Regions from separate parts of the Streptomyces sp. NPDC020996 genome, predicted to be linked through region 2. Evidence: riboswitches for the same ligand, from Rfam matches in the RefSeq annotation. Region 2 holds a riboswitch; each other region holds the start of a gene.
What was found. A riboswitch is a leader RNA that binds a small molecule or an ion and turns the genes downstream of it on or off. The one in region 2 is predicted to bind cyclic di-AMP.

Region 1 (9,627 bases), on a different contig from region 2:
CTCGCGGGCTGGATGGCCTTCGACACCGGCCAACAGGAGGCCGCACAGCGGTACTACATCCAGGCGCTGCGGCTCGCCCGCGCCGCCGCCGACGTCCCCCTCGGCGGCTACGTCCTGGCGTCGATGTCCCTGCAGGCGACCTACCGCGGCTTCGGCGACGAGGGCGTCGACCTCGCGCAGGCCGCGCTGGAGCGCAACCGGGGCCTGGCGACCGCCCGCACCATGAGCTTCTTCCGCCTCGTCGAGGCACGCGCGCACGCCCGCGCGGGCGACGCGCAGGCCGCCGGTGCGGCCCTGAAGGCGGCCGAGGGCTGGCTGGAGCGGTCCCGGGAGGGCGACAACGACCCGTCCTGGCTCGGCTTCTACTCCTACGACCGGTTCGCCGCCGACGCCGCCGAGTGCTACCGCGACCTGAAGGCGCCGCGGCAGGTGCGCCGTTTCACGGAGCAGGCCCTGTCGAAGCCGACGGAGGAGTTCGTGCGCTCGCACGGGCTCCGGCTGGTCGTCTCGGCGGTCGCCGAACTGGAGTCCGGCAACCTCGACGCGGCGTGCGAGCAGGGCGTGCGGGCGGTGGAGGTCGCCGGACGCATCTCGTCCGCGCGCACCACCGAGTACGTCAAGGACCTCCTGCACCGCCTGGAGCCGTACGGGGACGAGCCGCGGGTGGCGGAGCTGCGGGAGCGGGCCCGGCCCCTGCTGATGGCCCCGGCGTAGCGGCCCCCGCGATCCGCCGCGTCCGAGGCACCGTATAGGAAGGCACCGTATTCGAAGGCACCGCGTTACCGGGCACCACGTTTGAAGGCACTGTCAGTGGCGCAGTGCACTATCGGATGCGGGAGGTGGTGCCAGGTGCGGACCGGAAAGGTCTACGACTGCGACGTGCTCGTCGTCGGCGGCGGGATCGTCGGCTTGTCGACCGCGTTCGCGATCACGCGTGCCGCACCGGGCACGCGGGTGACGGTGCTGGAGAAGGAGCCCGGCCCGGCCCGGCACCAGACGGGGCGCAACAGCGGCGTCATCCACAGCGGGATCTACTACCGACCCGGGTCGCTGAAGGCCCGGTACGCGGTGCGGGGCGCCGCCGAGATGGTCAAGTTCTGCGCCGAGTACGGCATCGCGCACGCCGTCACCGGAAAGCTGATCGTCGCCACGGAGCGGGCGGAGCTGCCCCGGCTGCACGCACTCGTCCAGCGCGGCCGGGAGAACGGCATCCCGGTGCGGGAACTGGGTGCGGCGCAGATCGCGGAGTACGAGCCGGAGGTGCGGGGCCTGGCGGCCATTCACGTCGGCACGACCGGGGTGTGCGACTACGTCGGCGTGGCCCGGCAGCTGGCCCACGCCTCGGGCGCGGAGATCCGCTACGGCGCCCAGGTGGAGCGGATCGACCGGCGCCCGGAGCGGGGCGTCGCCGTGCGGACCCGGGCCGGCGACGTCGTACGGGCGCGTGTGCTGGTGAACTGCGCGGGCCTGTACTGCGACGAGGTGGCGCGGCTCACCGGGGACGACCCGGACGTACGGATCGTGCCCTTCCGCGGGGAGTACTACGAGCTGGCGCGGCCCGAGCTGGTGCGGGGACTGGTGTACCCGGTGCCGGATCCGGCGTTCCCGTTCCTCGGGGTGCACCTCACCCGCGGGATGGACTCCGGCGTCCACGTCGGACCGAACGCGGTGCCGGCGCTGGCCCGCGAGGGCTACGGCTGGGGCGTCGTACGCCCGCGGGAGGTGGCGGGGACGCTGGCGTGGCCGGGGTCCTGGCGGATAGCCCGCGCGCACTGGCGCTACGGGGCGGGCGAGCTGCGCCGGTCGGTGTCCAAGCGGGCGTTCACGGCGGCGGTGCGCAGACTGCTGCCGGCGGTGACGGAGGACGACCTGGTGCCCGCGGCGGCGGGAGTGCGGGCGCAGGCGGTGCTGCGGGACGGGACGCTGGTGGACGACTTCCTGATCCACGAGGGCCCGCGCGCGATCCACGTCCTGAACGCCCCCTCCCCCGCGGCCACGGCGTCCCTGCCGATCGGCCGGGAGGTGGCCCGCAGGGCACTGGCCGCACTGGGCGGCGACTGAGCCCGGCCCGGGACCCGGACGCCGCCACCGGCCGACCGGAAGGCCGGCGTGCAGCAACCACCGGACGGCCATCGACCGGCCGACCGGGCCCGTGCCCACACCCCGGCGGCCGCTGGGCAGCCGACAGAGGACCACAGCCGGTCAGCCCGGCCAACGGGAGAGACGCCCCCGGCCGACCACGCACCCACCGGCCGGAACCGCACACCTACCCGCCGGACGACCATGCACCCCCACCCGGCACCCGTCACCCACCACCTACCACCTACCACCGCCGGACGACGACGCACCCCCACCCACCACCACCGGACGACGACGCGCCCCAGACCGGAACCGCGCCCCCACCACCCCCGCCCGAAAGCACGCCCCCACCACCCCGAACCGCGCACGTAAAATCGACCGCACTGTGTCTGACTCCCGCAACGCCCCCGAGACCCCCCGCCCCGCCGCTCCCGCCCCCGTGGCCGGCGAGCACCACAGCCCCGCCCCCGTGGCCGGCGAGCGCCTCGCCCCCGGCCCCGGTGCGGGCGCGTCCTTCCCGCGTGCCCGGGGCAAGGGGGAACCGCGGTTCCCGGACGGGCCGCAGGCCGATCCCGCCGGGTCGCACTTCGAGCGGCGGATCCGGAGTTTCCAGCCCCGGCGCAGCAGGGTGACCGCGGGGCAGGCGGACGCGTTGCAGCGACTGTGGCCCAAGTGGGGACTGGACATCGACGGGCAGCGGGTGCTCGACCTCGCCGAGCTGTTCGGCAACACCGGCCCGGTGGTGCTGGAGATCGGGTTCGGCATGGGCGAGGCCACGGCGCAGATGGCCGCCGCCGACCCGGGGACCAACATCCTCGCCGTCGACGTGCACACCCCGGGCCAGGGCAATCTGCTCAACCTCGCCGACCAGGCCGGCCTGTCCAACGTCCGGGTCGGCAACGGGGACGCGATCATCCTGCTGCGCGAGATGCTCGTCCCGGACTCCCTCGACGGCCTGCGCGTCTACTTCCCCGACCCCTGGCCCAAGAAGCGGCACCACAAACGGCGCCTGATCCAGCCCGAGTTCCTGGATCTCGCCGCGTCCCGCATCAGACCGGGCGGCATCGTGCACTGCGCGACCGACTGGGAGCCGTACGCCGAGCAGATGCTCGAGGTGCTCACCGCGCATCCGGGGTTCGAGAACACCCAGCCCGGCGGCGGTTTCGCGCCGCGCCCCGGCTTCCGGCCGCTGACCCGTTTCGAGGGACAGGGACTGGACAAGGGACATGTCGTGAACGACCTGCTGTTCCGCCGCGTACAGCAGCACAACCAGCCCCAGCCCCCCACCGGCGCCTGAAGCGCGCCGGACGCGTCCCGCACCGTCGCGGGCGGCGCGCTGCCTCGTTAGGGTCGATGCCGTGGCCACCTTTCCCCCGTACCCGACGCATCCGCCGTACGCCGGGGGCCCCGCCGGCGGCGGGGCCAGGCACGCGCACTGGTGGCAGCGCAGGTGGGTGCGCTACGGCGCGCTCAGCACCCTGCTCGCGCTCTCCGGGCTCGTCATCCTCGCCCTGGTACGCGAACAGACCGGCACCGAGGGGTTCCTGGTCGGGCTGGGCCTCGCCGTGCTGCCGGTACCGCTCCTCGTGGCCGCCTTCCGCTGGCTCGACCGGGTCGCCCCCGGCCCGTGGCGCAACCTGGTGTTCGCCTTCGCGTGGGGCGCGTGCGCGGCGGCGCTGATAGCGATCGTCGCCAACAGCTTCGCGACCAGATGGATAGCGACGTCGACCGCGGACCCGGCGAGCGCGGACACGCTCGGCGCGACGGTCATAGCGCCGGTCGTCGAGGAGTCCGCGAAGGCCGCGGCCGTGCTGCTGGTGTTCCTGTTCCGCAGACGGGACTTCACGGGAATCGTCGACGGGGTGGTGATAGCCGGGATCACCGCCACCGGCTTCGCGTTCACCGAGAACATCCTCTACCTCGGCACCGCCTTCGGCACCGACCAGCTCACCGGTGACCGCGGCATCGCCTCCGTCACCGCGGCGACCTTCTTCGTCCGCGTCATCATGTCGCCGTTCGCGCACCCCCTGTTCACCGTCCTGACCGGTATCGGGTTCGGCGTGGCCGCGCTCTCGGCGGAACGGCAGCACGTCCGGCGTGTGCTCGTCCCGCTCTCCGGGCTGCTGCTCGCCATGGGCATGCACGCGCTGTGGAACGGCTCGGCGACGTTCGGCGGGTTCGGGTTCTTCGCGGTGTACGCGGCCTTCATGGTGCCCGCGTTCGGGCTGCTGACGTGGCTGGTGATCTGGACGCGGCAGCGCGAACTGCGGACCGTGCGCGAGGAACTGCCGCCGTACGTCCTCGCCGGCTGGCTGACGCCGGCCGAGCCGTACGCGCTCGGCTCCATGCGGGCGCGGCGGACGGCCCGCGACTACGCCCGCCACCGCTTCGGCAAGCCGGCCAGGCGGACGGTGGCCGAGTACGAGGCGTACGCGACGTCGCTGGCGTTCCTGCGGCACCGGGGACGGCGCGGACGCGCGGACGCCGACTTCGTCGTACGGGAGCGGGAGTTGCTGGCCGAGCTGTGGTGGCGGCGCGAGATCGCGCGGCCGGCACTGGACCACGCGGCCAGGATGACGGCTCCCCCGGTGCCGGTCGTCACACCGCCCTGGCCGGCGTACGGGCACCCCGCGAACCCCGCGTACAACCCGTACCGCCACTAGCCCTTCAGGCCCTGGACCGGCCGACGGCGTCGTCCCCGGAGTTCTCGGGCACGCCTGACCGGCAGTCCTGACGTCGGGGGGTTTGCCGTCAGGACCGCCGGGGATCAGGGGAGATCAGGGGTTGAGTCCCTTGCCGCGCAGCCAGGCCATCGGGTCGATGCCGCCGGCCTGCCCGTTCAGGTGGACCTCGAGGTGCAGGTGCGGGCCGGTCACGTTCCCGGTGGCGCCCACGCGCCCGATGACGTCACCGGTGCTGACCTTCTGTCCGACGCTCACACTGATCGACGACTGGTGGCAGAACCACAGCTCGGTGCCGTCGTCCAGGGTCAGGATCGTGCGGTAGCCGTACGCCCCCGCCCAGCCGGCCTCGGTGATGGTCCCGCTGTGGATGGCCTTGATGAGCGTGCCGGTAGGGGCGGCGAAGTCGAGGCCGGTGTGGTGGCCGGAGGACCACATGGAGCCGGCCTGGCCGAAGGTCGAGGTGATCGTGTACGAGGAGGTCGGCAGCGTGTACTGCTTGGCCAGCTCGGCGAGACGCGCGGCCTCGGCCTTCTTCTTGGCCTCCGCCTCCGCCTTCTCCTTGGCCGCGGCGGCCTTGGCGGCGGCCGCCTTCTCGGCCTGCTCGGCCGCGTCGGCGACCTGCTTGGCGAGGGCGGCCTCGGTGGCCTGCTGCGTCTTGCTCTCGACCTGGATCTGCTGCGACTCGGCCTGCGCCATGATGCGGTCGCGCAGCGCCTCGCCGGCGTCCTTGGTGCTCTCCGCGGAGGTCACGCCGACGCTGCTGAGCGGAGTGGCGGACCGCTGCGGCTCGGGCTCGTCGTCGGAGATCAGCGAGCCGACCGAGGGCAGGTCGGGCATGGAGATGGACACCGGCGGCTTGCCGGTGTTGGCGCTGGCCATGCCGCCCGCGCCGACAGCGGCTATGACGCCGACGCCCAGAACCGTGGAGCTGCGGGCGAGTCCCCCGCCGCGCTGCTTGGAGACGCGGTGCCGACCGCGGACGGGGCGGACGGAGTCCTCCGTGGGGTTCCATGCCTCCCACGGGCCCTCGTCGGTGCGGTAGCTGCCGTAGCCGAAGGTGTCACTCGGCTGGAACGGGGCTGTCGGGGCAGGCCGGTTTGACGCCACGTGGGCGTGCTCCTTTCCTTCCTCCTCGCCTACCGGGTTAGCTGACGGGTTCGGAGCAGGAAGGTCTCCTACGCGCGTATATCCACCGTGATCCCACGGCGGCATTCGCGCGATTCACCCCAGGGTGGTGGTTCCCCGGTTCCCTTGCGGGATTCGGCGCGTGCGCACGGAGCCGCCTCTTGTGACGGCTGGGACGACCGCGCTGCGTTATCGAACGTTAATAGACGCAGGGGCTCGTTTCCAAGCCGTTCCGCTTGATCATTAACGAATCCAGGTCGGACGTACATCCCCATGACCGTCTAAAAACGGGCGAGTTGGCCCCTCACATACCCCGCCGATCACACTGCGCAGGGCGGCCGCCCCATCACTCACAGTCACGGACCGTGCAAAAACACCGACGGCCGGGACCTCTGAGGATCCCGGCCGTCGGCCTTGAGTAGCGGGGACAGGATTTGAACCTGCGACCTCTGGGTTATGAGCCCAGCGAGCTACCGAGCTGCTCCACCCCGCGTCGGTGTGTCACCAGTGTACGTCATACGCAGGACGGCAAGCACACGCGTTTCTCCGCGGTACCCGCCGTCAGCCGCGTACGGCGGGAAGGCGACTCTGTCCGCACCGCAGGCGCAACGCGCACCCCCACCGAACCGCGACAGGCCGCCGCAGGCATCCCGCACCACGCCGCCACACGCACCCCGCTACCCCACCAGATGCCGATTGGGCGCCTTGGCCCGCTCCGCGTACTCCGGCAGCACGACCACGTCGACCCCCTCCCCCGCCAGCAGCCCACTGCCGTCGGCGCTCTCGACGAACGTGTCGGGCTCCCGCCAAGCCGTCACCACCCGCCGGACCCCCGCGTCGAGGATCAGCCGCGCGCACGGCTTGGGCCGGGACGCACGCCGGGCGCACGGCTCGAGGCTGCTGTAGACCGTGGCGCCGGCGAGCCGGGGATCGTCCGGATCGAGCTTCGCCAGAGCCGCCTCCTCGGCATGCACCACAGGATCGTCCCCCTCACGGGAGTACCCCCGGGCCAGCTCGGTGCCGTCACCGGCCACCACCACCGCCCCCACGCTGAACGCCGTCCGCGACGGCGGGCACAGCGCCGCCAGCTCGCACGCGAGGGCGAGCCAGTGGCGGTCGGCGGCCACGGCGACCTCCCCCGCCCCGGGAGCCGTCGGCTCGTACCGCATGAGGACGACGTCCTCGATCCGCCGCGTCTCCAGCAGGCGCAGCCGCCCGCCCTGGTACGCCCCCGGGCCGAACAGCCGCGGCGCGGCGGGGTCGCCCACGAACACCGGCGCCAGCACGAGCTGCAGCTCGTCGGCGAGCCCCTGCTGGAGCAGCTGGGTGTGCACGAGCCCCCCGCCCTCCACCATGAGACGGCGCACTCCCCGGACGTCGTGCAGATGCCGCAGCAGCGGCCGCCAGCCGACGTCGCCGCCCAGCGCGACGACGTCGGCGGCGAGTCCCAGCGCGCGGGCCCGTTCGGCGCCCTCGTTGGTCGTGTAGAGGACCTTCTCGCCGCCCGTGTGCCAGAACCGCGCCGCCGGATCGAGTTCCCCCGAGGCGCTGACCGTGACCTTGAGCGGGTAGGCGGACCGGCCCGCGGCCACCCGGCCGGCGCGGCGACGCTCCGAGTTGACCAGCAGCCGCGGATTGTCGGCCCGGATCGTCCCGGCACCGACCAGGATCGCGTCGACGGAAGCACGTACCTCGTCGACCCGGTCGAAGTCCGCCGGGCCGGAGAGCAGAAGCCGCTCGGGGCCGGTGTCGTCGAGGTAGCCGTCCAGGGAGACGGCGGCGGACAGCAGGACGTAGGGATGCGGCATCGAGCGCGCTCACTCTCGGAGGCGGGCGGTCTTGGTTCAAGTTTGAAACAAACTTACACTGGTGGCATGACGACCCGCTGGCTCACCCCGGACGAGCAGCGCGCCTGGCGCGCGTTCATCGCGGCGACGCACCTCCTGGAGGACGCGCTCGACCGGCAGCTCCAGCAGGACGCCGGCATGCCGCACCTGTACTACTCCATCCTGACCAATCTTTCCGAGGCGCCGGAGCGCAGGCTGCGCATGACCGACCTCGCCGAGAAGACGAAGATCACCCGTAGCCGTCTGACGTACGCGGTGACGCGGCTGGAGAAGGACGGCCTGCTGCGGCGCGAGAACTGCAGGTGGGACAAGCGGAGCAGCATCGCCGCGCTGACCGACGAGGGCATGGCGGTGCTGGAACGCACGGCCCCCGGCCACGTCGAGACGGTGCGCGCGTCCCTGTTCGACCACCTCACCGAGGAGCAGGTGGGACAGCTGGAGGACATCTGCACGGGGATCGCGCGGGCGCTGGAGGGCCAGGATGCCCCACGGCCGGCCCCCGACGAGGTCCCGTGGCGCCGCCGCTCCTCCCCTTGCTCGTGAGCCCCGGCGCCCCTTGCCGGTGAGCCGCGCCGCTTGCCGGTGAGCCGCGCCGCTTGCCGGTGAGCCGCGCCGCAAACCTGTTGATTCAAATTTAAAGCATGTAGTAGGGTCCCCTCAGCGGATCTGCTTCAAATCTGAAGCACCTCCCGTGCGACTGCAAGCACGGAAGCAGAGCACCCATCCGCGCCGTACGCCCCCCCGGCCCCGGAGGACCGCATGCCCGACCCCGACTTCCCCGCCGCCACGCCGCGCTCCCGCGTCCGGGTACCGCTGCGTTTCCACGACGGCTACAGCACCGACGCCGACCTGGTCACCTTCCACGGCCTGGCCGACGACCGCGAGCACGTGGCCGTCGTCCTCGGCACCCCGGCCCCCGGCACGCCCCCGCTGGTCCGCCTGCACTCCGAGTGCCTGACCGGCGATGTCTTCGGCTCGGCCCGCTGCGACTGCGGGCCCCAGCTGCGCGAGGCGGTCGAGCGCATCGCCGACCGCGGCGGCGTCCTGCTCTACCTCCGCCAGGAGGGACGCGGCATCGGCCTCTACAACAAGCTCGACGCCTACGCGCTCCAGGACGACGGCCTGGACACCTACCAGGCGAACGCGGCGCTCGGCCTGCCCGAGGACGCCCGCGACTACACGGCGGCCGCCCAGATGCTGCGCGCCCTGGGCATCGGCGAACTGGACCTGCTGTCCAACAACCCGGACAAGGCGGAGCAGTTGCGCACCCTCGGCATCGACGTCCGCGACCGCGTGCCCACGGGGGTGTTCACCACCGCCCACAACGTCCGGTACCTGCGCGCGAAGGTGCTCCAGACACGGCACACGCTGCCGTTGGACAGCCTGGCGGAGCTGACCGCGGGCTGAGGACGGCGGCCGTCAGCGGGCCGAGTCCGCCAACAGTCCGAGGACCCGCTCCAGCTCCCGCCGCGTCTCCGGATCGGCGATCAGCCCGTCCGCCCCGATCGCCTGCCGGTTGACGGGCAGCCGCACGCAGGCGGACGGCACGACGGTCGCGCCGGTGTACTCCAGCACCGTCCGCAGCGTGGCCTGCGCGCCTTCGCCGCGGCCCGGAGCGGCGGCGTTGACCCAGGCGACCGGCTTGCCGCCGATCTCGGTCCCGCCCACCGTCCAGTCGAGCAGGTTCTTGAACGAGCCCGGCAGCGTGCCGGCGTACTCCGGCGTGCAGACCAGGATCCCGGCCGCCCGGCCGATCGCCACCCGCAGCCCGGCCACCGGCGCCGGCAGCGGGTCCCGGTCGTCGTCGGGGTTGAAGTGCGGCAGCCGCGCCAGGCCCTCGTACAGCTCCGTGCGCACCGGCACGGACGGGGCGACGGCCTGCGCGGTGCGCA
Region 2 (9,627 bases):
CGCGACAGGTCAGTGTCGTAGGCCGCGCCGTCTCGGGGGCATCCAGAGAACCGGTTTTGGCGGACGTACGCCGTCGTCGACGCGACGCCGTACGACGCTCAGGCGCGTACGCACGCAGGCGTACGCATGAAGGGGTGGGGATGGCCGAGCACCGGCAGTCCAGGAAGCGCAGGTACCTCACGTGGGCGGTGGCCGGCGCGGCTGTCGTCGCGGGGGCCGGGATCGCGGCGCAGACCTCGATGGCGGCCACCACCTGGCCCGCCCAGACGACCTACACCGGCCGCGCCTTCGACACCTGCGCCGCGCCCTCGCTGAGCGCGATGAAGGCATGGCACACCGGCTTCTACGGCGCCGCCGCCGTCTACATCGGCGGGAAGAACCGGGGCTGCAGCCAGCCCAACCTCACCGCGTCCTGGGTGAAGTCGGTCAACTCCGTCGGCTGGAAACTGATCCCCATCTACGTCGGCGCCCAGCCGCCCTGCCAGAGCGGCTCCAACCCGGAGAAGCTCACCGCCTCCACCGCCGCCTCACTCGGCGCGACGGACGCGGCCGACGCGGTGGCCAAGGCGTCGGCGCTCGGCATGAAGGCCGGCAGCCCGATCTACCTCGACATGGAGCCGTACGACGTGACGAACACGTCGTGCAACGACGCGGTGCTGACCTACGTGCGCTCCTTCGACAAGACGCTGCGGACCAAGACGTACCGCGCCGGTTTCTACGGCTTCACCAGCTCCAGCGCCAAGGCCATCGCCACGGCGAAGGACAAGACGGACCTGCCGGGCAACCTCTGGTACGCGCTGTGGGACAAGCAGAACACCACCACAGCCGACTGGCCGTGGGGGTCCACTCAGTACACCGGCCACAGCCGCGGTCACCAGTACATGGTGAACAGCAAGGAGACGCGGGGCGGGTACACGATCACCGTCGACCGCGACGCCTGGGACGCGCCCGTCGCCATCGTCGGCTGAGCCGCCCGCGCCGCCCCGCCCCGCCTGCACCGCCCGCCCCGCGGGCGGCGGGACCGCGGCGGTGCCCGAAGTCCTGGTGAATCGTTGGTCGAATGGGTTGGCCACAGCCGACCCACTGCCTACCATCGATCATCGCAAGACTTTGTGCACCGTCGCACAATCTCCTCGGGAGGCTTCCTTGCACCGCCGCCGTCGCACCGCGCTCCTCCTCTCCGCCGCGATCGTCGCCGCGGCCCCCGTCCTGACCGCCTGCGGAAGCGACGCGCATCCGGGCGCGGCGGCCGTGGTCGGCGGCCAGCGGATCACCGTCTCCCAGTTGCAGAGCCGCGTGAACGAGGTACGCGCCGCGCAGCGCGCGGCGGTGCGCAGCGACGCGCAGTACCAGCAGGTCCTCGCGCAGACCGGCAGCCTCACCCGCGACACCCTGCACGGCATGGTCCTCGACCGGGTGCTGCACCGCGCCGCCGAGGACGCGGGCGTGACCGTGACCCGCAAGGAGATCCAGCAGATGCGCACCGGCCTGGAGCAGCAGGTCGGCGGGGAGAAGGCGCTGCAGACGGCCTGGCTGCAGCAGTACGGCGTCGCCCCCGAGCGCCTCGACGACAACCTCCGCCTGCAACTGGAGGCCCAGAAGCTCGCCCGGTCGCTCGGCACGAACACCGGCCAGCCCGCGTTCTGGAAGGCCCTCTCGCAGGCGTCGAAGGAACTCCACGTCGACCTCAACCCGCGCTACGGCAGCTGGGACGTGCAGAAGAGCAGCCGCGTCGACGCCAAGACGCCGTGGCTGCGCGAGGTCACCTCCTCGAAGGCGTGACGGCGACGCAGGACGGCCGCCCGCCCTGTGGATAACTCCGGGGGGTGTCGGTGGCGTGGGTTACGTTCGGAGGGTGAACGCAACCAGCTCCGACGCCACGCCCACGCCCGGCCGCATCGTCCTGCTCACCACCAGCCACCGCGTCGCACCCGGCCTGCTGTCCTGGCCCGCCTGGCAGGCCCTGCACGCCGCCGACCGGGTGCTGTGCGCGGACGGCGCGCACCCGCAGCTTCCGTACCTGCGGGAGGCCGGGATACGGGTGGACGAGGCGTCCCCGACCGCCGAGGAACTGGTCGGCGCCTGCGCGGGCGGGCGGACGGTCGTCGTGGTGGCCACCGGCGAGGGCGAACCCGCCCTGACCGACGGCCTCGCGCGCCTCGCCGGCTCCGGGCGCGTCGCCATGCCCGAGCTGGAGCTGCTGCCCGCCTCCTACGACCTGCCGGGCGCCCGCCTGCTCGACCTGGTCCAGGTCATGGACCGCATCCGCGCCGAGTGCCCGTGGTCGTCCCGGCAGACGCACAAGGGCCTGGCGAAGTACGGCATCGAGGAGGCGTACGAACTCGTCGAGGCGATCGAGGACGGCGACCGGGACGAACTCCGTGAGGAACTGGGCGACGTGCTCCTCCAGGTCGTCTTCCACGCCCGCATAGCGGAGGAGGACCCGGACGCCCCCTTCTCGATCGACGACGTGGCCGCCGGGATCGTCACCAAGCTCATCCACCGCCACCCCCATGTCTTCGGGGACGAGACGGCCACGACCCCGGAGGAGGTCAAGGAGCACTGGCTGCGCACCAAGGCGGTCGAGAAGCGGCGCACCTCCCTGACCGACGGCGTCCCCCTCGGCCAGCCGGGCCTCGCCCTCGCGTCGAAACTGGCCTCCCGGGTGCGCACGGCGGGACTGCCGGTGCCGCCACCGGCCGGCGAGGGCATCGGCTACGACCTCCTCGCGATGGCGGTGCGCGCGGAGGCGGAAGGCGTCGACCCCGAGGCGGCCCTCCGAGCGGCGGCCCGCGCCTACCGGGACGCGATCCGCGAGGCAGAGGGCACGCCGACGGAAGGCTGACGCCACCGGGGCGGGACTGCCCACCCGGGGCGGGACTGCCCACCGGGGCGGGACTGCGGAGGGCCGGCATCCGTCGGCTCTTCGGCTCCTCGGTCCGGCATCCGTCGGCTCTTCGGCTCTTCGGTCCGGCATTCGTCGGCTCTTCGGCTCCTCGGTCCGGCATCCGTCGGCTCCTAGGCTTCTCGGTCCGGCATTCGTCGGCTCCTAGGCTCCTCGGCTCGGCATCCGTCGGCTCCTCGGCGCGGCGGCCTCGTCGCTCGGGTGCGGTGCGACACGTGCACGCGGGCGCGAAGGTGGTCACGTCGTCCGGGCCCGGCCCGGGACGCGCACCGGCCGCGCCCAGGGCTCGGGCGCCCATTGGCCGTGCCCGGTGCCCGGTGCTCGGGCGCTCGGGTACGCGTCGGTCGCGCCGGGCGGCGCAGTTGCGGTCGCAGTCGTGGTCGCGATCGCGAGGCGTGCGTGGGTGCGCCGCCCGGCGGTCGTCCGCGGCCGCGGGCCCCGCGCCTGCCGGGACGCGATCCGGGAGGCCCTACCGGCGCGCTCCTGGAAGTGGGCGCGCTGTCCGGGCCCGGCCCGGGGCGCGCGCCGGTCGCGCCGGTCGCGCCGGGGGCTCGGGTGCGGTCGTCGCCGCCGTCGCCGTCGCCGTCGCCGTCGCCGTCGCCGTCGCCGTCGTCGTCGTGGGCGGGGCGTGCGCGGTGCGCCGCCCGGTGGACGTCCGTGGCTGCGGGGCCCGCGCCACCAGGGCGCGATCCGCGAGGCCGGGGGCACGGAGCCGGAAGGCCGACGGATACCGTCGAGGAGTGACCGACCAGCCCACCGCCGACTCCGCCGCCCCCGAACTCTTCAGCTGGGAGTTCGCCACCGACCCCTACCCGGCCTACGCCTGGCTGCGCGAGCACGCGCCCGTGCGCCGCACGCGGCTGCCCAGCGGGGTGGAGGCATGGCTGGTCACCCGGTACGAGGACGCCTGGCGGGCCCTCGCCGACCAGCGGCTGAGCAAGAACCCGGCGCATCACGACGAGCCCGCGCACGCCCGGGGCAAGACCGGCATCCCCGGGGAGCGCAAGGCCGAGCTGATGACGCACCTGCTCAACATCGACCCGCCGGACCACACCCGGCTGCGCCGGCTGGTCAGCAAGGCCTTCACCCCGCGCCGCGTGGCCGAGTTCGCCCCCCGGGTGCAGGAGCTCACCGACACCCTCATCGGGCGGTTCGCCGGCCGCGGCCACGCCGACCTGATTCACGAGTTCGCCTTCCCGCTCCCCATCTACGCGATCTGCGACCTGCTCGGCGTCCCCCGCGAGGACCAGGACGACTTCCGGGACTGGGCGGGGATGATGATCCGTCATGGGGGAGGGCCGCGCGGCGGGGTCGCCCGGTCGGTGAAGAAGATGCGCGGCTACCTCGCCGACCTCATCCACCGCAAGCGGGCGGCGCTGCCCGCCGAACCCGCCCCCGGCGAGGACCTCATCTCCGCCCTGATCCGCGCCTCCGACCACGGCGAGCACCTGACGGAGAACGAGGCGGCCGCCATGGCCTTCATCCTGCTGTTCGCCGGTTTCGAGACGACCGTCAACCTCATCGGCAACGGGACCTACGCGCTGCTGACCCACCCCGCCCAGCGATCCCGTCTCCAGCGCTCCCTCGCCGCGGGCGAGCGCGGCCTGCTGGAGACCGGCGTCGAGGAACTCCTGCGCTACGACGGCCCGGTGGAGATCGCCACCTGGCGGTTCGCGACCCGGCCGCTGAGCATCGGCGGGCAGGACATCGCCGCCGGCGACCCCGTGCTGGTCGTCCTCGCCGCGGCGGACCGGGACCCGGAGCGGTTCGCCGAGCCGGACACCCTCGACCTCGCGCGCCGCGACAACCAGCACCTGGGGTACGGCCACGGCATCCACTACTGCCTCGGCGCCCCCCTCGCCCGCCTGGAGGGCCAGACCGCGCTCGGCACGCTGCTGACCCGGCTGCCGGACCTCCGACTCGCGGTGGAACCCGCCGAATTGAGGTGGCGCGGCGGCCTCATCATGCGCGGACTGCGCACCCTGCCGGTCGAGTTCACCCCTCCGGAACCAGTAGGCCGGAGTCCCAGAACGTGACACGCACTCAACTTCGTGATCTTCATGTGATCTGTGCGGCATTAACTTGTGACAAGTGATCGTCTGCCTATACCTTCACCCATCAACGCGGCTGCTTCGAAAACCGATTGCCGCGTGGGTCACCGCTGTCTCGCGAAAGGTCTCCGCATGCTCTCCGGGAACGGTCGTCACCGTCGCCCCCGCCAGGCTCCGGCTCTCCTCGTCGCGGCCGGAGTGACCGGCTCCGCCATCGCCATCCCGCTCCTGGGCGCCTCCGCCGCGAGCGCCGCCGACGGTTCGACGTGGGACAAGGTGGCGGAATGCGAGACCGGCGGCTCGTGGAGCGAGAACAGCGGTGACGGCTTCTACGGCGGCCTGCGGCTGTCCCAGGAGGACTGGGAGAAGTACGGCGGCCTCGACTACGCGCCGAGCGCCGACCTGGCCAGCCGCAACCAGCAGATAGCCGTCGCCGAGAAGATACTCGCGGACCAGGGCGCCGGCGCCTTCCACACCTGTGGACTGACCGCCGGGCTCGACAAGGACAAGGGCGCGGCCGACATCGACACCGGGATCGCTGACGACTCGTCCGACTCCACCGGCGTCACCGACTCCACCGGCCTGTCCAACGGCTCGTCCGGCGCGTCGGGTGACGCGTCCGGCGACACGTCCGGCACGGCCTCGCCCTCGGACGCCCCGTCCCACGCCTCCGCGTCCCCCGGGGCGTCGAAGGGTTCCTCCAGCACTACGGACAAGCCCGCCAAGTCCGACAAGTCGGCTTCGCCGTCCGCCTCCCCGTCCGTGTCGCGGACGTCCGACGGCTCACCCGACGAAACGGCCGAAAGTGACGACACGGACAACTCGGAGCAGATGGTGGGCTCCTGGAGCCTCGTCGACACCGGCTCGCTTGACGTCGGTAGCGGCGTCGGCGGCGACACCGGCACCGGCCGCCACCGCGGCGGCAGCGCCGACGAGGCGGCGAACGGCCGCTCCATGGAAGCGTCCTCGGGCCGCCACGCCGCGCGCACGGACGCCGACGACGGCGACGCCTACACGGTCCACGCCGGCGACACCCTCGCCTCCGTCGCGGACACCCTCGACGTCGAGGGCGGGTGGCGCGAGCTCTACGCCCTGAACAAGAAGGCGATCGGCGCCGACCCGAGTCACATCGTCCCCGGTCAGACCCTGCGAGTAGGGGCGGAAACGGGCGAAAACTAGCGGGAGTTGACGTCCGCTTTCGCCGTGGAATGTCCGGTTTGGCGAAAGTGTGGGATGAGTCTCAGAGGCCCTGATCGTCTTTGAAATCCGGTGGATTCCGTGTCTACGGTCATGACCGCTCGCCAACGCGGGCCCCGGCTGCCGCAACGCCGAATCCTGCCAGCGGCCGTCCGGGAACAGTCGTCGCGTCAAGCGCCGTAGGCAGGAGCGGGGGACCCAAGGTAGGCGCCGGGCCCGGCCCTTGAGGGGCGGGAACGGCTAGGGGTGGAGTCGCGCACCGGGAGGTGGGCGGCCGGGCAACTCAACCGGCCCGAACCCGACAGCTCACCTCGCAGGCGTCGGTGAGGGGATCAACCATGCTGTTTTCCGGCAAGGGCAAGCACCGTCGTCCGACTGTTCTCCAGCGCTCCACCCGCGCCGTCGCCGTCGCCGGTGTCACCGGCGCCGCCGTCGCCGCCCCGCTGCTGGCGGCCGGCAACGCCTCCGCCGCCACCGCCTCCGAGTGGGACGCCGTCGCCCAGTGCGAGTCCGGCGGCAACTGGTCCATCAACACCGGCAACGGCTACTACGGCGGCCTGCAGTTCTCCGCCTCCACCTGGGCCGCGTACGGCGGCACGCAGTACGCCTCCACCGCCGACCAGGCCAGCAAGGCGCAGCAGATCGCCGTCGCCGAGAAGGTCCTCGCCGCTCAGGGCAAGGGCGCCTGGCCGGTCTGCGGCACGGGCCTGTCCGGCGCCTCCTACGACGGCGCCGCCGGGGCGCCGTCCTCGTCGTCCTCCTCGTCGTCCTCCCCGTCGTCGTCCTCCTCTTCGTCTTCCTCCTCGTCCTCCTCGCCGAGCGGCGGCACCGCCTCCCGCTACACCGAGCAGCAGAGCGCCTTCCGCTCCACCGAGCGCCCGGTCGTGAAGGCGCAGAAGACCGTCACCACCCCGACCGGCAAGAAGGTCAAGAAGGGCGACGGCGAGTACAAGGTCGTCAAGGGCGACACGCTCTCCTCGATCGCCGCGGAGCACGACGTCAAGGGCGGCTGGAAGAAGGTGTTCCGGCTGAACAAGGACATCGTCGAGGACGCCGACCTCATCTACCCGGGCCAGCAGCTGCACCTGAAGTGACAGCCGTCCGGTAGCCGGCGCGCAGGCCCCGCACAGCCCGCGTCCCCCACAGTGGACCGCCATGGGAGCCGCCCCCCGGCCCCCATGGGCTCCCCGCCCCGGTGCGTGTTCCCCCGTACGCACCGGGGCGGGGTTTTCTTTGCCCGCCGGTGCCCGGTGTGCACGCGTTGTTCACCTCGCTTTGTTCCGGGGGTGAACAATAGGTACCGTCTGACCTTGTCCACGGGACGGTCGGTCGGCTGCCGACGGCCCCGGGACGGTTAGGCTCTAGTCGCAAGGCTGCAAGACGGGCCGTCAGGCCCAGTGCCCCGCACTACCAGCGTCACATCCACGAAGGAGATGCTCGTGCCGTCCATCGACGTCGTCGTAGCCCGGGAAATCCTGGACTCCCGAGGCAATCCCACGGTCGAGGTCGAGGTCGGCCTCGACGACGGCAGCACGGGTCGTGCCGCCGTCCCCTCCGGCGCCTCCACCGGCGCCTTCGAGGCCATCGAGCTCCGTGACGGCGACCCGAACCGTTACCAGGGCAAGGGTGTCGAGAAGGCCGTCCTCGCCGTCATCGAGCAGATCGGCCCGGAGCTGGTCGGCTACGACGCCACCGAGCAGCGCCTGATCGACCAGGCGATGTTCGACCTGGACGCCACCGACAACAAGGGCTCGCTCGGCGCCAACGCCATCCTCGGCGTCTCGCTCGCCGTGGCCCACGCCGCCTCCGAGGCCAGCGACCTCCCCCTCTTCCGCTACCTGGGCGGCCCCAACGCGCACCTGCTGCCGGTGCCGATGATGAACATCCTGAACGGCGGCTCGCACGCCGACTCCAACGTGGACATCCAGGAGTTCATGATCGCCCCGATCGGCGCGGAGTCCTTCTCCGAGGCCCTGCGCTGGGGCACCGAGGTGTACCACACCCTGAAGAAGGTCCTGAAGTCCAAGGGTCTGGCCACCGGCCTGGGCGACGAGGGCGGCTTCGCCCCGAACCTCGGCTCCAACCGCGAGGCCCTCGACCTCATCCTGGAGGCGATCAAGGAGGCCGGTTACACCCCCGGCGAGCAGATCGCCCTCGCCCTCGACGTCGCCGCCTCCGAGTTCTACAAGGACGGCAAGTACCTCTTCGAGGGCAAGGAGCGCTCCGCCGCCGAGATGACGGAGTACTACGAGGAGCTCGTCGCGGCCTACCCGCTCGTCTCCATCGAGGACCCGCTGTTCGAGGACGACTGGGCCGGCTGGAAGGTCATCACCGACAAGCTCGGCGACAAGGTGCAGCTCGTCGGCGACGACCTGTTCGTCACCAACCCCGAGCGGCTGGCCCGCGGCATCGAGGAGGGCACCGCCAACGCCCTGCTGGTCAAGGTCAACCAGATCGGCTCGCTGACCGAGACCCTGGACGCCGTGGAGCTCGCCCAGCGCAACGGCTTCAAGTGCATGATGTCCCACCGCTCCGGCGAGACCGAGGACGTCACCATCGCCGACCTGGCCGTCGCCACCAACTGCGGCCAGATCAAGACCGGCGCCCCGGCCCGCTCCGAGCGCGTCGCCAAGTACAACCAGCTGCTGCGCATCGAGGAGATCCTCGACGACGCCGCGGTCTACGCCGGACGCAGCGCCTTCCCGCGCTTCAAGGGCACCCAGATCTCCAAGGGCTGACCCCGGCACGGCCGCTCACGAGCCGGTCGTACGTACGTCCCCGTACGCGGTCCCGTACCGTGTGCGGGGACGTACGCGCGTGTGAAGGGGAGGCGGGGACATGGCCGGCAGGGACCGCGGCGACCGGTTCTCCACCACGACCAGGATCAAGCTGCTCGGCGAGCAGACGGCGGCCCGGGTCTACCGCTCGCAGACCAGACGCCAGGCCCGCCGCTCCCGGCTGACCAGCCGGGCGGCGCTGCTCGCCCTCGTCGTGTGCACCCTGGTCGTCGCGCTCGCCTACCCGATAAGGCAGTACGTCTCCCAGCGCGCCGAGATCGCCGACCTGGAGCGGCAGAAGCAGCAGGCCCGGGAACGGGTCGGGCAACTGCGCGACCTCAAGGCACGCTGGCAGGACGACGCGTACGCCGAGCAGCAGATCCGGCAGCGGCTGCACTACGTGATGCCGGGCGAGACGGGCTACGTCGTGATCGACCCGGGCGCGGCCCGGCAGTCCCGCGCCGGCCGGACGGCGGCCGACCGCTCCTGGTACTCCAACGTCTGGTACGGCGTCGACAGGTCCGACGCCGCCGCCCAGTGACCCGACCGACACTCGAGAGAGACTTTCGCACAGGCATGGAAACGCCCCCGCCGACCACCCCGCGCACCGAGCCCACCGACGCGGACGTCGAGGCCTTCAAGCAGCAGCTCGGGCGGCCGCCGCGCGGACTGCGCGCGATCGCGCACCGGTGCCCGT
Region 3 (9,627 bases), on a different contig from region 2:
CGACGGCCAGCCGCCGCAGCCGCCGCTCCGGTTCGATCGCGACGACCTCCGAGACGGCGTTCGGATAGCGGGCGAAGTTCAGCCCGTTGCCCGCGCCGATCTCGATGACCCGCCCGGTCAGCCCGGTCAGCAGCCGGTCCCGGACGTCGGCCATGCCCATCCGCGTCTCGGCCCGCACACTGACCCGGGCGTAGCAGCGGGCGAACAGCGGGTGGTGCACGGGATCCCGGGCCACCTTCGCGGCGCCGGACGGCCGAAGCGGCATGCGGACCTCCCCGTTCGGAGTTCTTACCGCGATTCTGCCCCCGAACCGGGCCCCCGCACCCCCGCCGGGGCTCACCCGCACACCGCTGGGGTGGGGCAACGCCCCGAAGGGGCGCGGCGAACGACGCGACCGGCCACGACGGCGCCGCAGCCGACCGACGGCACGCAGCGCCACAAAGCGGCACGCAGCGCCACAAAGCGGCACGGAGTGGCACAACGCGGCGCATCCAGCGGAGCGCTCAGGCGGCCTCGCGCGCCCGGAACGCCTGGGCCTCCCAGGAGCCGGCCAGGCGCGGGGCCAGCCAACCGGGCGCCGCGGCACGGAAGGCGGCGGGGGACAGCGCCCCCGCCCCGGCCGGCAGGGCGCCCAGGAGCGGGGCGCCGGCGACCTCCGGCAGGTCGGTGACGTTGCACCGCATCGCCAGGTCGGGCGAAGCGGGCCAGCTGCCGATTACCACGCCCAGCAACTCCAGTTGCCGGCAACGCAGTTCGCGGGCCGTCAGTTCGGTCGCGTTGAGCGTGCCCAGCCCGGCCGGCGCGACCACCAGCACCGGCGCCCCCAGCAGGGCCGCCGCGTCCGCCAGTGTGCCGCCCGTCTCGTCGAAGCGGACGAGCAGCCCGCCCGCGCCCTCGACGAGCACCAGGTCGTGCTCGGCCGCCAGCTTCTGCGCGGCCTCGGCCACCTGGTGCGGGCGGACCGGCGCCAGCCCCGCCCGCCGGGCGGCCGTCGCCGGGGCCAACGGCTCCGGGTAGCGGGCCAGTTCGGCAGTCGTCACGGCGCCCGCGAGCCGGGCCACCTCGTCGGCGTCCCCGCGCTCGTCCGGCCGTACCCCCGTCTGCGCGGGCTTCAGCACCGCCACCGACCGGCCGGCGGCCAGCGCGGCGGCGGCGACCGCGGCCGTGGTGACCGTCTTGCCGACCTCCGTGCCCGTGCCCGTGATCACCAGTACCGGCATGTCATCCCTCCCGTGCGGCGGCGCACACCGCGCGCGTGATCCGTGCCACGTCCGCGTCGCCCGTGACGTACGGCGGCATCGTGTAGACCAGGTCGCGGAACGGCCGCAGCCACACGCCCTCGTGTACGGCGGCGGCCGTGGCGGCCGCCATGTCCACCTCGTGGTCGAGCTGGACGACCCCGATGGCGCCGAGGACGCGTACGTCCTTCACGCCCGGAAGCTCCGTGGCCGGCGCCAGCCCCTCGCGCAGCCCCGCCTCGATCCGCCGGACCTCCGCCCGCCAGTCCTGGCCGAGCAGCAGCCCGACCGAGGCGCAGGCGACGGCCGCGGCGAGCGGGTTGCCCATGAAGGTCGGGCCGTGGGCGAGCACCGGCACCTCGCCCCGCGAGATGCCGTCGGCCAACCGGGAGGTGCACAAGGTGGCCGCCATCGTCAGATAGCCGCCGGTCAGCGCCTTGCCCACGCACATCACGTCCGGCGTCACCGCCGCGTGCTCCGCCGCGAACAGCGTCCCCGTGCGTCCGAACCCGGTCGCGATCTCGTCGAACACCAGCAGCACGTCGTGCGCGTCGCACGCCTCGCGCAGCACCCGCAGGTACGCGGGGGAGTGGAACCGCATCCCGCCCGCGCCCTGCACCACCGGCTCGACGATCACCGCGGCCAGTTCGTCCGCGTGCTCCCCGATCGCCGAGCGCAGCCGCTCGGCGTAGGCCTCGTCCCAGTCCGCCGGCGGCGCGTCCACGAACACCTGCCGGGGCAGCACCCCGGTCCACAGCTCGTGCATCCCGCCCTCGGGGTCGCACACCGACATCGGCTGCCAGGTGTCGCCGTGGTAGCCGCCGCGCCAGGTCAGCAGCCGCCGCTTGGCGGGGCGGCCCAGCGAGCGCCAGTACTGCAGGCACATCTTGACCGCCACCTCCACCGACACCGAGCCGGAGTCGGCGAGGAAGACGTGCTCCAGGCCGTCCGGCGAGATGTCGACGAGCAGCTTCGCCAGGCGTACGGCGGGCTCGTGGGTGAGCCCGCCGAACATCACGTGGCTCATCCGGCCGAGCTGCTCGCGGGCGGCCTCGTTCAGCACCGGGTGGTTGTAGCCGTGGATCGCCGACCACCAGGACGACATGCCGTCGACCAGTTCGCCCGAGCCGTCGGCCATGCGCAGCCGCACCCCGTTCGCCGACCCGACCACGAGCGGTTCGGCGCGGCCGGGCATCGGACCGTACGGATGCCACACGTGGCGCCGGTCGAGCTCCAGCAGTTCGGCGACGGGCAGGTCAGGCATTGGGCGCGAGGTCCGTTCCGGCGCCGCGACGGCGTACCGCGACCAGGTCGGTACGCGGCTCGGCGGCCCTGGGCGCCGCCGTTGCGGCCGCCGCGGCCGCCGCGGCCGTACCGCAGACACCTCCGCCCTCGTGCGACCCGCACCCGGCGCCCTCGGCCCCGTCGTGCGACCCGCAGCCCGCGCCCTTGTGCGACCCGCACCCTCCGCCGGCCGCCGTCCGGTGCTCCGGCAGGGTCACCTGCTCGCTGCCCTCGACCTCGAACCCGGCGTCGGCGATCATCTCCAGGTCGGCCTTGCCCGCCTGGCCCTCGCTGGTCAGGTAGTCCCCGAGGAAGATCGAGTTGGCCAGGTGCAGGGCGAGGGGCTGCATCGTGCGCAGGTGCACCTCGCGGCCGCCCGCGATGCGGACCTCGACGTCCGGGCACACGAACCGGACCATCGCCAGGATGAGCAGGCAGCGCTGCGGGGTGAGGTTCCACTCCTTGGCCAGCGGGGTGCCCTCGAACGGGATGAGGAAGTTGACCGGCACCGAGTCCGGGTCCAGCTCGCGCAGCGAGAAGACCACGTCGACCAGGTCCTCGTCGGACTCGCCCATGCCCGCGATCAGGCCCGAGCAGGCCGACAGGCCCGCCGCGTGCGCCTTGTGCACGGTGTCCACGCGGTCGGCGTAGGTGTGCGTGGTCGTGATCTCCCCGTACGTCCCCTCGGACGTGTTGAGGTTGTGGTTGTAGGCGTCGGCGCCGGCCTCCCGCAGCCGCTCCGCCTGGCCGTCGGAGAGCAGGCCGAGGCACGCGCACACCTCGACGTCCTCGTTCTGCTCCTTGATCGCCTTGATGGTGTCCGAGACGCGGTCCACGTCGCGGTCGGTCGGCCCGCGTCCGCTCGCCACCAGGCAGACCCGCTTGGCGCCGCCCGCCAGACCGGCCGCGGCGGCCCGGGAGGCCTCGTCGGGCTTGAGCCAGGTGTACTTCAGGATGTCGGCCTTGGAGCCGAGCCGCTGGGAGCAGTAGGAGCAGTCCTCCGGACACAGTCCGGACTTGAGGTTGACCAGGTAGTTGAGTTTGACCCGTCGGCCGAACCAGTGCCGGCGCACCTTGCCGGCCGCGGCCACCACATCGAGCAGGTCGTCGTCGGAAGCGGCGAGGACGGCCAGAGCTTCCTCGCGGGTCGGCAGCTCGCGCCGAAGCCCCTTGTCCACCAGCGTGTTCAGCAGGTCCATGAGAGCCGATCCTGTCCTACGAGGCCGCCCCGGGCCAAGGAGAGTTTGAACAACGGAGACACTTCGATGTGTGGGTATCGCCACATCATGGGCCGGGGGACGTGCGGCTAGGGTCTGTCCACTGCCTACAAATGCCCCCGGAGGAGCCATGGCGTTCGGCTGGATCGACGAGCAGGCGGAGCTGCGCCGCCGTGCCGGACTCGTGCGGACCCTGCGCCCCCGTCCGGCCGATTCGCCGCTGCTCGACCTGGCGAGCAACGACTACCTGGGCCTGGCCCGCCATCCCGAGGTCGCCGAGGGCGCGGCGCGGGCCGCGCGCGTCTGGGGCGGCGGCTCGACCGGGTCCCGGCTGGTGACCGGCACCACCGAACTGCACGCCGAGCTGGAGCGCGAGCTGGCCGCCTTCTGCGGCTTCGAGGCGGCGCTCGTCTTCTCCTCCGGCTACGCGGCCAACCTCGCCGCCGTCACCGCGCTCGCGCCGCACGGCTCGCTGATCGTCTCCGACGCGGGCAACCACGCGTCCCTGATCGACGGCTGCCGGCTGGCCCGGGGCGCCACCCAGGTCGTCGGGCACGCCGATCCGGAGGCGGTGCGCAAGGCGCTGGGCACGCACCGGGGCACGGCCGTCGTCGTGTCCGACACGGTCTTCTCGGTCGACGGGGACGCGGCCCCGCTGGCCGGGCTCGCGGCGGCCTGCCGGGAGCACGGCGCCGGGCTGGTCGTCGACGACGCCCACGGGCTGGGCGTCCTCGGCGACGGCGGCCGCGGGGCGCCGCACGCGGCGGGGCTCGCGGGCGCCGACGACGTCGTCGTCACCGTCACGCTGTCCAAGTCGCTCGGCAGCCAGGGCGGCGCCGTCCTGGGTCCCGCCCGGGTGATCGACCACCTGGTGAACGCGGCCCGGACCTTCATCTTCGACACGGGACTGGCCCCCGCGTCCGCGGGCGCCGCCCTGGCCGCCCTGCGGCTGCTCGGCCGCGAGCCGCAGCGGGCGGCACGGGCCCGCGCGGTGGCGGCCGAGCTGCACGCACGCCTGACGGACGACGGTCTGCAGGCGGTACGACCGGACGCCGCGGTCGTCTCCGTGCGCGCGCCGTCCCCGGAGGGGGCCGTGCGGTGGGCGGCCGACTGCCGGGCGGCAGGGCTGGCCGTGGGCTGTTTCCGTCCTCCTTCCGTGCCCGACGGCGTCTCGCGGCTCAGGCTGACCGCCCGCGCGGACCTCTCCGAGGCGCAGATCGAACATGCGGTGCGAGTGATCGGCGGGACTCGACCATGAGTCGGCGTGACACGGCCGGGCTCCGCACGACGCGGATCTTCTCCGCACGACGCGGATGTGGCTCCGCATGACGCGGATCTGATCAGCGCTTCAACGCGGCCGTGAACCCAGCCCAGCTCTCCGGCGAGAAGAGCAGTGCGGGCCCGGCCGGGTCCTTGGAATCTCGGACGGCGAGCAGACCGGCCCACGGGCCGGACCGCGGCGCCGCCGTCTCCACGCAGTTGTTCGCACCGGTGCTGTAGCTGCTGCGCAGCCACCGCACGCCGTGCGGAACGATGCTGGAGGGGACGTTCCGAGGCAGTGCTGACATGGTGCCTCCTCACCCGCCGACGACTCTGCCGGCGAGGTAATCCAATGAGTCCTCGGGCGAAAGGGCTTGAATCTGAAGGGAGTTGAAGGCCTCGGTGTAGGCCTGGAGGTCTTCTTTCCGTTCCAAGTGGAGGCTACTCGTCAGGTGGTCCAGAACGACCACGTCCAGATCAGAAGTGCTCGAAAATGAGAAAATAACGAAAGACCCGGTGACGCCGACGTGTGCTCCGGCGCCGAACGGCAGGATCTGCAGCCGTACTTGCGGCAGGCGCGCCGCCTCGACCAGGAGTTCGAGCTGGCGCGCCATGACCTCGGGCCCGCCGATCTCCCGGCGCAGCACCGCCTCGTCCAGCACCGCGCTGAACTCCAGGGGCGGGTCGGCCCGCAGCACCTCCTGCCGGGCCAGGCGCACCTCGACCAGCGCGTCGAGCCCCGCGTCGTCCAGCCCGCGGACCGCGGCCCGGGTCACCGCCCGCGCGTACTCGGGCGTCTGCAGCAGCCCCGGCACCACCGACGTCTCCAGGGTGCGCATCGCGTCGGCCTGGGACTCCAGGCTGATGAAGTCGCTGTAGTCCGGCGGCAGGATGCCGCGATACGCGTGCCACCAGTGGTGCCGGCCGGTGTTCTCGTCCGAGCCCGCCAGCACCAGCATCAGATCGCGCAGCCGCGGATCGGACACCCCGTAGGCGTCCAGGAGCAACCGCACATCGGCCGGTTTCACCCCGCTGGTGCCCGTCTCGATACGACTGACCTTCGACTGGTGCCAGCCCACCAGCCGCGCCGCCTCACCGCTGGTGAGCCTCGCCTCGGCGCGCAGCGCTCGCAGTTCGGCGCCCAGCTTCCTGCGGCGCACCGCGGGACCGTGCTGCATGGGTCCCTCCTTACTCCTTATGAGGCGCCCCGACACGGTCTCTCGTGGCAGAGTTCACCGCTTTGAGCGACAGATATATGCATATCTCGGTGGATCGCCAGCCGTGACCCGTGCGGTGATGGCAGTCTGACGGCGAAGCACCAGTCCGGGACCGTACTCGAACCATCCGCTCCGTGTCGGACCAGCGGTCCCGTGGGAAAGGGACGACGTCGCCATGGCAGACCATCTGGAAGCATCCGTCACTCTGCCGAGCGATCCCGCCTCGGTCTGCGCGGCCCGCACCTACGCGATCGACACCCTCGCGGAGTGGGGCCTGGCGCCGCACACGGAGGTGGCCGACACCGTCCGGCTCATCGTCTCCGAACTCGCCACCAACGCCGTCCAGCACACCCTCGGGCAGTCGCCCACCTTCACCGTCGGACTCGAACTCGACCGCGACGAACAGTTGCGCATCGGCGTCACCGACAGCCACCCCCGGTTCCCGAAGCGGCTGCCCGCCGCCGTCCAGCAGGACAACGGCCGCGGCCTGGTGATCATCCGCTGGCTGACCGCCGAGTGCGGCGGCAGACTGTGCGTGCGCCCCACCCGGGAGGGCGGCAAGACCGTCTCCGTCGAACTGCCGTGGAAGGTGCCGGCCCGACCGGTGCCGGCAGCCGGGCAGCAGGAGCCGTAGCGGGGCTCGGGCGAGGGTTCAGCGGCGCCGTGCGGCGGTTCCCGGTGCACGGCCACGTCGGGCGAGGGTCAGCGGCGCCGTGCCGACGGCTCCCGGTGCACGGCCGCGTCCCGCGGCGCTCCCGGCTGCCTGACGACGGGCGCGGCCTGCTGCGCGGCCTGCTGCGCGGCCTGCTGCTCGGCGGACAGGCCCGCCCGCCGCACCAGGCGAGGCAGCAGCCACCACAGGCCGAGGCACACGCACAGGGTCGCCGCGCCCGCGGCCACCCCGCCCGCCCGGCCCGTCGTCACGTCCACCACGAGCAGCACCGAGCCGGTGAACGCCAGCACCAGCACACCCATGCCGATGGTGGCGAGCCGTGAGGACACCTGGACGACGCGCGGCTTGGCGCCCCGCTGGAACAGCGAGCGGTGCAGCGCGGCCGGCGCGGTGAACAGGGCGGCGGCGAGGACCGCGAGCAGCAGTGTGGTGACGTAGGTGGCCCGCTGGACCGGGTCGAGGGACGGGAAGCGCGGGGTGAAGGCCAGGGTCAGCAGGAAGGCGAAGAGGATCTGCACGCCGGTCTGGGTGACGCGCAGTTCCTGGAGCAGTTCGCCGAAGTTGCGGTCGGCGCGCTCCAGCGGGGTCTCGTTGCGTGCGGTGCAGGGGACATGGTCGGCCATGGTTGAACGGATAACCGGCCAGGACCGTGTCACGCCTCGTCGGGTGGCGGCGTGTCAGGGGCGCCGCCACCCCACGCAAGGATCAGCTGACCCGGCCGTACCAGACGCTCTTCGTCCAGATCTTCTGCAGTTTCACCACGTCCCCGGTCTTCGGGGCGTGCCAGATCTTCCCCTTTCCGGCGTAGATGCCGACGTGGTAGACGTACGAACCCGAATGGAAGAACACGAGGTCTCCGGCCTTGCGGCTCTTGGCGGAGATGTGGCGGGTCTTGTTGTACTGCTGGGCCGCGGTACGCGGCAGGCTCTTGCCCGCCTTCTTGTACGAGTACAGCGTGAGCCCGGAGCAGTCGAACCGGTGCGGACCGGTGGCGCCCCACCGGTAGGGCGAACCCTTCTTGGAAGCCGCGATCTGCAGTGCCTTCGTCGCGGGCGTCGCGGCGGCCGCGTCGGAGGCGAAGCCCGGAACCACGACCGAGCCGCCCACCGCGGCGATGGTGAGGGCCGAGGCCGTGCCGGCCCGGACCATCAGCGACGGGACACGATTGAGCGCAGTCATGCGCAACCCTTCGTCAGCCGCCTGTGAAGGATGACCTGTCGGATTCGGGCTGGCGAAGTTGCCCGGCCGCTCGCGCGGCTTCACCCCAAGGGCTGCTCGGCCCGGTCATGGCGTGACCGTTCCGGCGACCCGTCGTGCTTGGGTCCTCCACTCCTGCCGATCCACTCCTGTCGACCGGTCATCCGGGCGGCGGCAGGACTCGGCGTCCGCCCGGATCGCCCCGCCGCGGCGGCGGGGGCTTGTCGTCAGACACGGATCTTGGCTCACGGATGTCCGAAAAGCCCAACGGAAACGGGGATTTGTGTTGTTACTCACCACTCACCCGTTCGGGTGCCCACAGCTGTGTTCGGAGGCGCGTCATCACCTCCGAAACGGCCCGGACCAGCGAAGAAATGCCTCATCCCGCCTTGGGGCCGGGCCCGTTGCGCAACTCGACCGGTCAAAAAAGAGGAGGTGTGTCTAGTCCGGAAGGCGGTACGCCGTTTGGTCCGTTTCGGCCCCGGCCCGGACACCGGCGCCGGGCGACCGCGGCCCGGGCCCGGCGCGTGCCTCAAGTGCCGGGCTGGGGAGGCACGGTGACCCGGGCGGTGCGCCGCTCGCCGTCCAGTACCCGCAGCGCCCGCGCCAGGGTGGGAGCGTGCAGTTCGGTCTCGCCCCGCTGGTGCATCAGGGCGAGCGCGTCGCGCAGTTCGGCCGCCCTGGCCACCAGCGCCTGCGCGGCCCGCAGCCCGCGGTAGGTGTCGCCGTGGTGGGCCGGATTGATGCGGCCGAGCAGGTCCACCACGTCGAGGTAACGGTCGATCAGCTCGCCCTCGGCGCGGGTCAGCGCGGGCAGCGGCGGGAGTTCGGGCGGGATCACCGGTCGCTCACCTCCCGACGGGCGGGACGAGGGGGGCCCGGCGGCCGGGGACGATCCGGTCCACCAGGCCGTAGTCCACGGCCTGCCGGGCGTCGAAGACCCGGTCCCGCTCGATATCGGCGCCGATCTTCTCCCGGCTGTGTCCGGTGGCCCGGGCCGGCATCTCCTCCACGAGGCGGCGATTGCGCGTCAGTTCCTCCGTCTGCACCGCCAGATCACTCGCCCGGCCCCGCACCGGCTCGGCGAGCGCGGGCTGGCGGATCACCACCCGCGCGCCCGGCAGCACGGAGCGCTTGCCCGGCGTCCCGGCGGCCAGCAGCACCGCGGCCGAGGAGGCGGCCTGCCCCAGGCAGGTCGTCTCCACGTCGCAGGAGACGTACCGCATCGTGTCGTAGAGCGCCGTCATGGCGCTGAACGAGCCGCCCGGCGAGTTGATGTACAGCGCGATGTCCCGGTCGGGGTCCTTGTGCTCGAGGTACATGAACTGGGCCGTCAGGTCGTTCGCCGCGGTGTCGTCGAGAGGCGTGCCGAGGAAGAGGATCCGCTCCTCCAGCAGCTTCGCGTACGGATCCGTCGATCGGCGCCCGGACGCGGTCCGTTCGGTGAACCCGGGCAGGACGTGTCGGGCGGACGGTCGGGTCATGGCATACCCCTCCTCGCGACAGAGCTGTTCCCGGAGCTGTCCCCGGAGCTGTCTCTG

Region 1: it holds a riboswitch for cyclic di-AMP, as region 2 does, so the genes downstream of both, AB0G63_RS08300 (M23 family metallopeptidase) here and AB0G63_RS03865 (transglycosylase family protein) in region 2, are expected to answer to the same signal.
Region 3: it holds a riboswitch for cyclic di-AMP, as region 2 does, so the genes downstream of both, AB0G63_RS23035 (C40 family peptidase) here and AB0G63_RS03865 (transglycosylase family protein) in region 2, are expected to answer to the same signal.

The regions. Positions count from the first base shown of each region.
Region 1 is NZ_JBFADM010000008.1:10,639-20,265, forward strand. It holds gene AB0G63_RS08280 (MFS transporter) at 1-714, shown strand, start outside; gene lhgO (L-2-hydroxyglutarate oxidase) at 850-2,061, shown strand; gene trmB (tRNA (guanosine(46)-N7)-methyltransferase TrmB) at 2,465-3,376, shown strand; gene AB0G63_RS08295 (PrsW family intramembrane metalloprotease) at 3,438-4,742, shown strand; gene AB0G63_RS08300 (M23 family metallopeptidase) at 4,857-5,870, opposite strand; cyclic di-AMP (ydaO/yuaA leader) riboswitch at 5,882-6,039, opposite strand; tRNA gene AB0G63_RS08305 (tRNA-Met) at 6,308-6,381, opposite strand; gene AB0G63_RS08310 (dihydrofolate reductase family protein) at 6,566-7,696, opposite strand; gene AB0G63_RS08315 (MarR family transcriptional regulator) at 7,763-8,278, shown strand; gene ribA (GTP cyclohydrolase II) at 8,495-9,142, shown strand; gene AB0G63_RS08325 (NADPH-dependent FMN reductase) at 9,155-9,627, opposite strand, start outside.
Region 2 is NZ_JBFADM010000003.1:217,706-227,332, forward strand. It holds gene AB0G63_RS03840 (glycoside hydrolase domain-containing protein) at 141-968, shown strand; gene AB0G63_RS03845 (SurA N-terminal domain-containing protein) at 1,147-1,782, shown strand; gene AB0G63_RS03850 (nucleoside triphosphate pyrophosphohydrolase) at 1,856-2,845, shown strand; gene AB0G63_RS03855 (cytochrome P450) at 3,646-4,941, shown strand; gene AB0G63_RS03860 (transglycosylase family protein) at 5,089-6,135, shown strand; cyclic di-AMP (ydaO/yuaA leader) riboswitch at 6,319-6,488, shown strand; gene AB0G63_RS03865 (transglycosylase family protein) at 6,492-7,247, shown strand; gene eno (phosphopyruvate hydratase) at 7,587-8,891, shown strand; gene AB0G63_RS03875 (septum formation initiator family protein) at 8,992-9,471, shown strand; gene AB0G63_RS03880 (DUF501 domain-containing protein) at 9,507-9,627, shown strand, end outside.
Region 3 is NZ_JBFADM010000035.1:11,976-21,602, reverse strand. It holds gene AB0G63_RS23080 (class I SAM-dependent methyltransferase) at 1-265, opposite strand, end outside; gene bioD (dethiobiotin synthase) at 504-1,220, opposite strand; gene AB0G63_RS23070 (adenosylmethionine--8-amino-7-oxononanoate transaminase) at 1,222-2,502, opposite strand; gene bioB (biotin synthase BioB) at 2,495-3,721, opposite strand; gene AB0G63_RS23060 (8-amino-7-oxononanoate synthase) at 3,870-4,997, shown strand; gene AB0G63_RS23055 (DUF397 domain-containing protein) at 5,080-5,307, opposite strand; gene AB0G63_RS23050 (helix-turn-helix transcriptional regulator) at 5,317-6,177, opposite strand; gene AB0G63_RS23045 (ATP-binding protein) at 6,392-6,850, shown strand; gene AB0G63_RS23040 (DUF6328 family protein) at 6,919-7,512, opposite strand; gene AB0G63_RS23035 (C40 family peptidase) at 7,595-8,068, opposite strand; cyclic di-AMP (ydaO/yuaA leader) riboswitch at 8,072-8,283, opposite strand; gene AB0G63_RS23030 (hypothetical protein) at 8,619-8,927, opposite strand; gene AB0G63_RS23025 (ATP-dependent Clp protease proteolytic subunit) at 8,935-9,570, opposite strand.